3 regions of the Pseudoalteromonas sp. APC 3358 genome follow, and region 2 is predicted to be linked to each of the others. Evidence: predicted binding sites of a transcription regulator. Region 2 holds the regulator's gene; each other region holds the start of a gene.
The links. The regulator LexA, encoded in region 2, represses DNA repair genes until DNA is damaged. The targets are predictions, from matches to a motif close to TACTGTATNNNNATACAGTA.

Region 1 (3,288 bases), on a different contig from region 2:
TTGGCGTTAATTCTCGCTTTGGTTACAACATCTATTTTTGCTTGGTGGATGGTACTCAGCTTTCGGCAATACGAAATCAAAATAGACAGTGAAGTAATCCTACTTAAAGGATTATCTGGCTGGAAAAAAATTGACAAAACTTTTCCACTCTCCGATCTTGACGGTGCAGAATTAGGAACGGATTTAGCTCTATTTAAGGGGAAAAAATTGGTGGCGAAGCTTTCAATGGTTTCTATAGCATTTGACAATCATTCGCTAAATAAAAGTATTACAAAAACTTTACCCGCTCCTGAATTGGGTAAATAAATATAACAAGCCAATCCAGCAGCGGCTGATTGAGGCATTATACAACCGAGTGTTATGTACTTATGAAATTTTCATTAGTTGACGGATTTAAGCAAGCTCCTCTGCCCAAGATGAAAGGAGTTTGTATATATTGTGGTAGTCCAACCGTAGCAAAGTGTGGTTCAAAAATTAGATGGCATTGGGCGCACAAGGTAAAATGTAGTTGTGATCCTTGGTGGGATAATGAATCCCAATGGCATCGAGATTGGAAAAATCATTGGGAAGATCGTAATCAAGAAATAGTATACTTTGATAAAAGTGGTGAAAAGCATATTGCAGATGTTGTTAATGAGCAGAATATTGTAATTGAATTTCAAAACTCCCCAATGTCTGAAGCTGAGTTGAAATCAAGAGAGGATTTCTACGGGGATATGATTTGGGTAATTAATGGTCGTAATCTAGCGAAAAACATAAAATTACGTGCGATGCTTCCTGATCCTCTGCATGAATCAATGGAAGATATATCTATTCATTCAAGTAATCATAAAACTCATTTCGTTTATTCTTTTATTTCTGAGTATCGAGGTCCGAATGAGTTAGTAGAAATACATAGCTCAGATAAAATAGATGGAATAATTAAATCCACGCATGTAGGACACTTCCTCTTTGAGTGGAAAAGGCCTAGATATGTTTGGTTTAAAGCAACAAAACCAGTTTATTTGGACTTTGGACAAGGTGTCATCTGGCAATTAATGCGTTTTAACAATTATAGTAGTTTCTGTATTAAGGCATGTATTAAAAATGATTTCTTGGCAAAGTTTAAATGAGTTGCATAACAAGTGATCAATCTTATCAGTGCTAATTCATTACAGGCTATAAATAGAATTATTAGCACTATTTATAGTGCTAAATCTTCCCCAACCTCTGTCTTACACCTCAAAGTTATCAAAGTACTCTTTTTGTAATTCTATAGTGAGTGCTTTAGGGCGAATGCCTTGTACTAGGTTGTATACCTCTTCTTTTGTGTAACCTGTCGAATTTAAAATAAGTGCAGCTACCAACTCTGTGCGGCCAGCGCCGCCTTTGCAATGTATGGCAATGGTTTGTTTGTATTGTATGGCTTGTAATATGTCGCTTTTTACATTTAGTGCTTATCGACTCTACATTATTTATATATGGCAACTATAACCATTACTGATTACAAGTTTAAGATTGAATAATAAGCGCAAATACTAGATACTGTTTTTATATACAGTTATGGCGATATTATGAAAAAAGAATTACCAGCAAAATACTATTTAGCGCATTTTAGAGAGCTTATTGAGTTTGTAACAAGTAAATGTATGCATTTACTTGAGCCTAAACATAGTGAATTTATTAGTAAAATTAACAAGCTAGATGAGCAAAGCCAGTGCATGTTAGCGCGGGTATACTCGCGAAAGCCTTATTTGGTTCAGGCGCAATCGCTCAATTATGAAGAAATAACATCGCCGCATCAGGCTATTTATACGCTTAAAAAAGCCGATATTTTATTTGAGCCAAACGAGCAGCATTATTCGCAGCTTTTAGCGCACTTAACCAAACCTTCTTTGGTTGAGTTGCTAAGTAATTACAGTGAGCAAATAAGCTTTAAAAAGAGCGCAGCTAAAGGCGCGCTGGTGGATATTGCGCGGGAGTTTTTTAAAGACTGCCCACAAGAGCTTGCGCCACTTAATAGCCAGTATGTAATTAACAACCGCAGTGATTACTACGAGTATTTTGAGTTTTTATTTGCAGGTAAACTAAGCCGTGGTGATGTGAATCATCAAAACCGTTTTGTAATGCGAGACTTAGGCTTAACCGCTACGCGCGAAGGGCACAGTGAGAGCTTGTCACGCTTTGAAACACTAGACGAAGCGCAATCAAACTATTTATTAAACCGTTACCGGTTAGCATTTAAAAATATAACAGATGAGAGCGATTACGTTGCTTTAGCGTCGCAGGTTTTAGTGCAAGCTGCACATGGTGCAATAGCCGTTGCATTAAAAAATAAATTATTAGTTAGGCTTTATAGGCAGCTAAAAACAGTTGATAGCGAACTTGCTTTTAGCTTACTTGAAGGGTGCGTGGATGATAGTGAAGCACAAGAAATTCAAATAAGAGAGCAATATAGGCTTGGTAATAAAGAGTGGGTAAAAGCACGATTAGAAGCCATTATCGAAAACCCGCTCACTGATGATTTACTTTATTTTGCTGACGATTTTTTAATGCGTAAGTTTAATAAAAAAACACGTTCTCGTTTAAGTGCAATGCTTGCCGACACCCAATGCGTGCTGGAAATAGATGAACTGTACCGAGGTGAAGTAGAGCAGGGCGTAAACGATTATTATACTCGCCAAGGTATGGCTGTATTTAATACCGAAAACACGCTTTGGCAAAGTTTGTTTGGTTTAGTATTTTGGCATGAGCTATTTGTGGAGTCGCCTTATCCACCATGCAATGAGTTTGATATTTATCCGCAAGTATTAAGACTTGGTAATTTTTATGAAGCGCAGCAAACACAGATAAATGAGCGCTTAGCACAGTGCCAAACGTCGCAAGCATTACTTAATTTAGTATGCAAAAATGCAGCGCAATACTTTGATCAACCTAACGGCTTGTTTAGATGGCGCAGCAATTTATTAGAGCCGTTAGAAGCACTTATTTTAAACAGCCCACTTGAGGCATTAATTACTCATTTAACAGCCATGAGTAAACATTATTTACAGCTAAAAGACGGCTACCCCGACTTAATGGTTATCAATAATGGCCAAGTACATTTTGAAGAAGTAAAAGCACCGGGCGATAAGCTTAGGCGCAACCAATTAACCACTATTGATAACTTAAAAAACGTAGGCTTTGAGGTACACATTGCTGCGGTTAAATGGTTTGTAGATCCAAACCGTATTTACAGCGTAGTTGATATAGAAACCACAGGCGGCTTAAAAGGCGGTAACCGTATTACCGAAATAGGCCTTGTAAAAG
Region 2 (3,288 bases):
CTTGCATTGCCGTACCTGGTCGCCCATGGATAACTACATCAATGTGATCTTTTATATCGCCAAGTACTATAGGGCTGCCTTTAAGTGCAGGAAATACACCCGGTAACCCCATGCCAGTAGGCTGATGACATGCAGCACAATTGGCCATATATACTTGTTCGCCTAAAGTCATTAATTCTTCTTTCGGGAGGGTTTTATCAAGTAATGCGGCATCTGCTAATGCTGCTTTTTGTTTAGCTTGCTTTGCATCTGCAAGCCACGTTTTAAAATCAGCCTCAGATTTAGCGACCACCACAACGGGCATAAAGCCATGATCTTTACCACACAACTCAGCACATTGGCCTCGGTAAGTACCTTCTTCGTTTATGTTCGTCCATGTTTCGTTTATAAAGCCGGGATTCGCATCTTTTTTAACTGCAAAATCAGGTACCCACCAAGAGTGAATAACATCGTCAGAAGTCATTAAAAATCGTACTTTTTGATTTATTGGCAGTACGAGAGGTTTATCAACCTCAAGTAAGTAGTTAGGATTTTTATCTGCAAGATTCGCTATTTCATCTTGCGGGGTAGATAAAATAGAGTAGAACTCTACATCTTCACCCATATATTCATAATGCCATTTCCATTGCGAGCCTGTAATTTTAATAGTGAGATCAGCTTTGCTGGCATCTTCCATTGCAATTAGAGTTTTAGTGGCTGGTACTGCCATAGCAATTAAAATAACAAACGGGATTGCAGTCCAAAGTATTTCTACTTTAGTGCTTTCGTGAAATTGGGCAGGTACAGCCCCTTTAGATTTACGGTGATGAATAAGTGCCCAAAACATAATTGCGAACACTATCACCCCAATCACACAACATATTATAAATATGGTCATGTGCAGCTGATATACATTATTGCTTATATCGGTTACGCCTTTGCGCATATTGTATTGGCTGTTAGCCAAAACTGGGTGCGAAAAAACACATAATATAAGCCACAAGGTAGAGGTCAGTTTACCCATGTGACGGCTCCTTTGATGCTATTGCGAATGCAAAGCGAAGAGGCATACGGCTTAAACGCCAATTCGTTATTTTTATTTTTTTAGTCAATCTCATTTAATATTGATTGGTTTTGCTGCGCCAACAACGTGTTTGTGTATATTGTGTGTTCTCAAAACTAAAAAGCTGTGAGTTATTATTAGCTCAGCACATTAATAATTAGCTAAAAAATGAACAACAAGCAAGTTTTAGTATAAAAAACAATCAGGTGATATTGAGTAATTAATAAAAAATCAGTAACCAACTAGGTAACAGGAAGTTCAAAAGATGAGCAAAACAAAGGGGTTTAACGCATTCGAAGGGGGAAAATATAAGTGCAAAAAAGTTTACAGCTTAAATTGTCAGTGAGCTATTTATGCCCTATTTTTAGTGCGAATTTAAAACAGAAAATGCGTACTAATTAGTACGCATTTATAAAACTGCTTGTTTAAAAGCTATTTTTAAAGTCACATCCAATCAGCGTTTCTTATAACACCAACGGCTAAGCCTTCAATATTAAAAGACTCATTCTCAAGATCTACTTCAATAGATTCAAAATCGTCGTTTTCAGCATGAAGTAATACTTTACGACCCGCTTTCTCAAGACGTTTTACAGTTACGTCTTCGTCTAGGCGGGCAACAACAACTTGCCCGTTTTCAGCGGTTTGAGTACGATGTACAGCAAGTAAATCACCATCCATAATACCAATATCTTTCATGCTCATACCGTTAACGCGTAGTAAAAAATCTGCAGCCGGTTTAAACATTAATGGATCTATTTTGCAGTGACTTTCAACGTGCTCTTGCGCCAAAATAGGTGAACCAGCAGCAACACGCCCTATAAGCGGTAAACCTAATTGTTCTGGCTCTTCTTCTTCAATTAACTGAATACCACGGCTTGCACCTGGTTTCATTTTAATTGCGCCTTTTTTAGCAAGTGCTTTTAAATGTTCTTCAGCAGCATTGGCACTTTTAAAACCTAATGTTTGCGCTATTTCAGCACGTGTAGGAGGCATACCAGTGTCTTTAATAAAAACTTTAATTAGTTCGAGTATTTGAGCTTGGCGGTTCGTTAATGGTCGCATACAACTGGTTTTCCATACAGTACATTTAACTGTGAGTATATACAGTTAAATAAAAATCGCAAATTTAAATTAAGCCTTAAAATAGCCAAAGTAATTTCACTTGTGTACATTTTAGGGATATAACTAAAGCTAGGTTTATAAATGATTAAAAAAGCAAAGGAGTCATTATGAGTATTTGGTACCAGCCCATCACTTTAGAGCTGTGCAAGCAGTTAGAACAAGGCATTGATGGCCAAGGAACATTAATGAAAACCATGGGAATAGAAGTCACTGAAATTGGTGATGATTACTTAGTAGCCACTATGCCGGCAATTCCTGAGCATCATAACCCAATGGGAATGGTTCACGGCGGTGCTAACGTTGTACTTGCCGAAACAGTTGCCAGCTATGCAGCTAACTTTGTTGTCGATTTTACAAAATTTTACTGCGTGGGGCAGGAAATTAGCGCAAGTCATTTAAAAGCATCTCGCAACGGCACTTTAACAGCAACGGCAAGAGCGTTTCATATTGGCAAACGTAGTTCAGTGTGGGAAATAAAAATTACAAATAGCCGCAATGAGCTGTGCTGCGTATCAAAAATGACCGCAGCAGTCGTAGAGCGAAGGTAGTTACTTTTCGATTGGGTAAATTGTAATTTCCATACCCGCACCAATCGCAGATATACGTAGTAATGTATCTGCATCTAAGGCTTGATTAAAGCACTTAGGGGAAGTGCCTGATTCAAAACCAATATCAAACGTTCTACGTGAACAGCTTAACCATTGCTTTAGCGCGTTACGCGAACACGATTCAATAAGCTCACATATATGGTTTATTGCTTTGTCAGGCGTGTTTACTACACCTGTTGCTTCAATACGCGCTAATTGACGGTATTCGTCTTTGTCATAATGTAAAATCGTCGCGACTTTTTTCAAGTCTGCCACTAGCAAACTAATATCTTGCTTTGATTCAAGCTCAAGATCTACATTTAAAAATTGAATTTCCGACATCGTTTCGTATTTATCCTCTAATAATTTCATTGCAAACTTTAACGCAGTTTTACCGTTATACCAAATCAACTATGCTCTATTAACCACTTTATATGGATATTTCGCAGCTTTTAAGTATTTTTTAGCGTTTAAAGCTAGCTGGATATCAAACACTCAGCTCAATTAAACAAATAAGTCATGTTAGCAATTTAAGTG
Region 3 (3,288 bases), on a different contig from region 2:
TGTGTTGCTGATAAAATTAAACAAAATGTGGTCGATTTAGGAATATTACACAGATATTCAGAATATGACTTTGTGACTATTAGTATTGGCGGTGCAACCCTAAAACCGTATGTAAATAACAAAAACACCTTGCAGATCGCAGATGAAAAAATGTATGAGTCCAAAATGCAAGGTCGTAACCAAGTGTGTTTTTAAGTTTAGCTAGCTAATAAATCACTTTGCCACTTAAAAACACCTTGTAGGTGATAAATATTAAATAAGATTATTTATTACACGCTATGACATTTTTTGTACTTTTTATTGCTACCACATGGGCAGTCATCATTTCTGCCCACTTTAATATCTTCAACAGGATATATAGTGCCATCTAAATAACGCCATTGAGTGTTTTCTTTAATAAACTGCGATTTTTCGTGAAGCTCACAAAATAAGTTTTGATAAAAATATTGGGCTTTAAATTCTACAGTACCGGTATCGCCATCATGGCTTGACCCAATTACATCAAGATTTATAAATCGACAGCTGTTAGCAAAATCATTGATTTCTTTAACCGGATTTTCAGCTTGTTTTTCTTTTGCGTAGGTTTGATAAATATATTCTGCATTTTTAATAACATAAGCACTGAATCGTGAGCGCATAAGTTGTTCAGGAGAGTCAGCTTGCTTAACAGATAAGTGAAGCGGCTCGCAGCAATCGGCATAATTGTGCCCACTGCTGCAAAAACATAATGTGGTATTGAGTGAAGTCATAATAATAATACAAAGTCTAAAACATTAGTTTAACAAGCTTATTGGGCGAGTGATATCTCTGTTGTTTGAGACTTTTTAGTAAAACAGTATAGTTTTGTATTCGTTTTACTTAAATCGAACGATAGATTCGTAAGTAGTTGGTTATTAACTATATCGGTCCAGGTAATTACCGCTGCAAAGTTTCCGTTATGTAATGCAGAATTTAATACATACTCTAAATTTACTAGGTGCTTCTGTCTAATAACAAGTAATTTACTTGTATCAATAGAGCATGAGTCAAGTAAAGCTTTGCTAGGTACGTGATCTGGAGCAATTAGTAACGTCCATGCATTAGAGCTATTGTATTGGTGTAATACTTTTAAAAGCTCAAAGGTCGCTGAAATTTCATCTTCAATTTGAATCAAATTCACGCAATCGCTTTGCTCATCTTGTTGGTAACTTTTAACTGTTCTTACGGTAATAGGCTGTAACATAATTTCACTCACTGGGTTTTTATACAGTATTCATATACAGTAGTTTATACAGTGCTTTCGTGCAAGCCTTTTATGCTATTTATTTGTACAGTTATTCAGCTTTTGATCATTGTTTTTATTTTTTTAATTTATAATTCTTTATTAATCAGATTGTTATGGAATTATTTTTGAGAAGGTATTCTAAAAATAAATTTTTGAGCAGTGTCTTCATTTTGGGGTTTTATACTGTATAGGATTATCTTTGTAACCATATACAGTATTTTTAACACTGCATACAGTACTTCTGCCATAGCTAGCTTATGTGTTTTCACTCGTGCGAGGGATCATATGAGAAAACTGGAGTTGGTGAATTTGTTCGTACAAACTTGCCGCATAACATTGAGCATCTTTAAATCGCTTAGTTTCGATATGTTTGCGTATATCTGTAACCGCTGCAGTGGCAGGGGCGTACCCTTGGCTACTTGCTAAGCTTAACCAAGCTACAGCATGAAATACACTTTGTGGCACGCCTTCACCTTTCACAAAAAATAAACCTAAATAAAACTGTGCTCTATGGTTTCCCGCCATTGCAGCAAGTCGCATCCATTTTGCAGCCAATGGAGCTTGATTATTTTTTAAATAATATAGGGCTTTATTTAACGTACTTTGCTCATCTTTTTTATTATCAACGGGCACAGAGGTATTTTCGGGTTGAGTAACAAAACCTAAAATATTATCTAGCTGTTGCTCTAAGTCTTGCTCACAAGGTGTTGTTTTAAGCATATCGGTTCATTTATTATTTTAACTACTTTAACAGTTTAGTATATAGCAAGGTAAAATGTCCTGTAAAAGATAATTTTTATGTTAAAATCTCGCCACTTTTTACTATCACAAGTTTATTATGTTCGAAGCCTTATTTAAACTGAGCGAAAATAATTCAACAGTTAAACGCGAATGCGTTGCTGGCCTAACTACCTTTATAACTATGGTATACATTGTATTTGTAAACCCGGCTATGCTCGCAGAGGCTGGGATGGATCAAGGGGCTGCATTTGTAGCGACATGTATAGCAGCTGCGATAGGCTGTTTTATAATGGGTTTATGGGCTAATTATCCATTAGCATTAGCGCCTGGTATGGGACTAAATGCCTTTTTTACGTATGGTGTCGTATTAGGAATGGGTTATACCTGGCAAGCCGCGTTAGGGGCTGTATTTATGTCGGGTTGTATATTTTTGTTTTTAAGCTTATTTAAAGTCAGAGAGTGGATTATTAATGCCATACCTCTGGTGCTCAAGCGAGCAATCGCAACGGGTATAGGTGCTTTTTTAGCATTAATTGCCCTTAAAAATGCAGGCATTATTGTCTCAAGCCCGGCAACATTAGTACAGTTGGGCGACATTACTTCTCCGGGTCCGTTATTGGCTATATTAAGCTTTTTTGTAATTGCAGCGCTTTTATATCGCGACTTTAAAAGTGGCGTGCTTATTAGTATTTTATTAGTGACTGGCATTGCTCTAAGTTTTGGGCTTGTTGAATATCACGGTGTTATGGCTATGCCACCATCAATAATGCCTACTTTTATGCAGCTAGATTTTGCAGCCGCTTTTGATATATCAATGATGAGTGTTATTTTTGCTTTCTTGTTTGTCGATCTTTTTGATACTTCGGGTACATTAGTTGCGGTAACTCAAAAAGCAGGTTTAGCTGATGAAAAAGGTAACATGCCTCGTTTAGGGCGCGCATTAAGTGCTGACAGCTCAGCAACAATTGCAGGTGCGATGCTAGGTACGTCTACGACTACATCGTATATAGAATCGGTTGCTGGTGTATCTGTTGGCGGACGTACTGGCTTAACAGCTGTAGTTGTAGGCATTTGCTTTTTACTAATGATGTTTTTTGCACCGCTTGCACAAATGGTACCGGCTTATGCTACGGCAGGCGCTATTTTATATGTCGCTGTTCTGATGCTGCAAAATTTAAAGTTTGTAAACTGGGATGATATGACCGATGCAATTCCTGTTACTGTGGTATTACTAATGACACCATTAACGTTTTCGATTGCGCACGGTATTGCACTTGGTTTTA

Region 1: the regulator LexA is predicted to act here: its motif matches at 1,523-1,542, upstream of QL995_RS14590 (exonuclease domain-containing protein).
Region 3: the regulator LexA is predicted to act here: its motif matches at 1,245-1,264, upstream of QL995_RS08685 (SulA-like leucine-rich domain-containing protein).

Annotation. Positions count from the first base shown of each region.
Region 1 covers NZ_JASDCE010000009.1:95,137-98,424, reverse strand. The annotation lists gene QL995_RS14605 (hypothetical protein) at 1-306, shown strand, start outside; gene QL995_RS14600 (competence protein CoiA family protein) at 369-1,112, shown strand; partial or broken gene QL995_RS14595 (protein phosphatase) at 1,215-1,424, opposite strand; gene QL995_RS14590 (exonuclease domain-containing protein) at 1,554-3,288, shown strand, end outside.
Region 2 covers NZ_JASDCE010000016.1:14,153-17,440, reverse strand. The annotation lists gene coxB (cytochrome c oxidase subunit II) at 1-1,003, opposite strand, end outside; gene lexA (transcriptional repressor LexA) at 1,487-2,104, opposite strand; gene QL995_RS19090 (PaaI family thioesterase) at 2,272-2,712, shown strand; gene QL995_RS19085 (hypothetical protein) at 2,713-3,093, opposite strand.
Region 3 covers NZ_JASDCE010000004.1:316,281-319,568, reverse strand. The annotation lists gene QL995_RS08695 (diguanylate cyclase) at 1-195, shown strand, start outside; gene QL995_RS08690 (YchJ family protein) at 270-749, opposite strand; gene QL995_RS08685 (SulA-like leucine-rich domain-containing protein) at 788-1,222, opposite strand; gene QL995_RS08680 (SEL1-like repeat protein) at 1,520-1,984, opposite strand; gene QL995_RS08675 (NCS2 family permease) at 2,103-3,288, shown strand, end outside.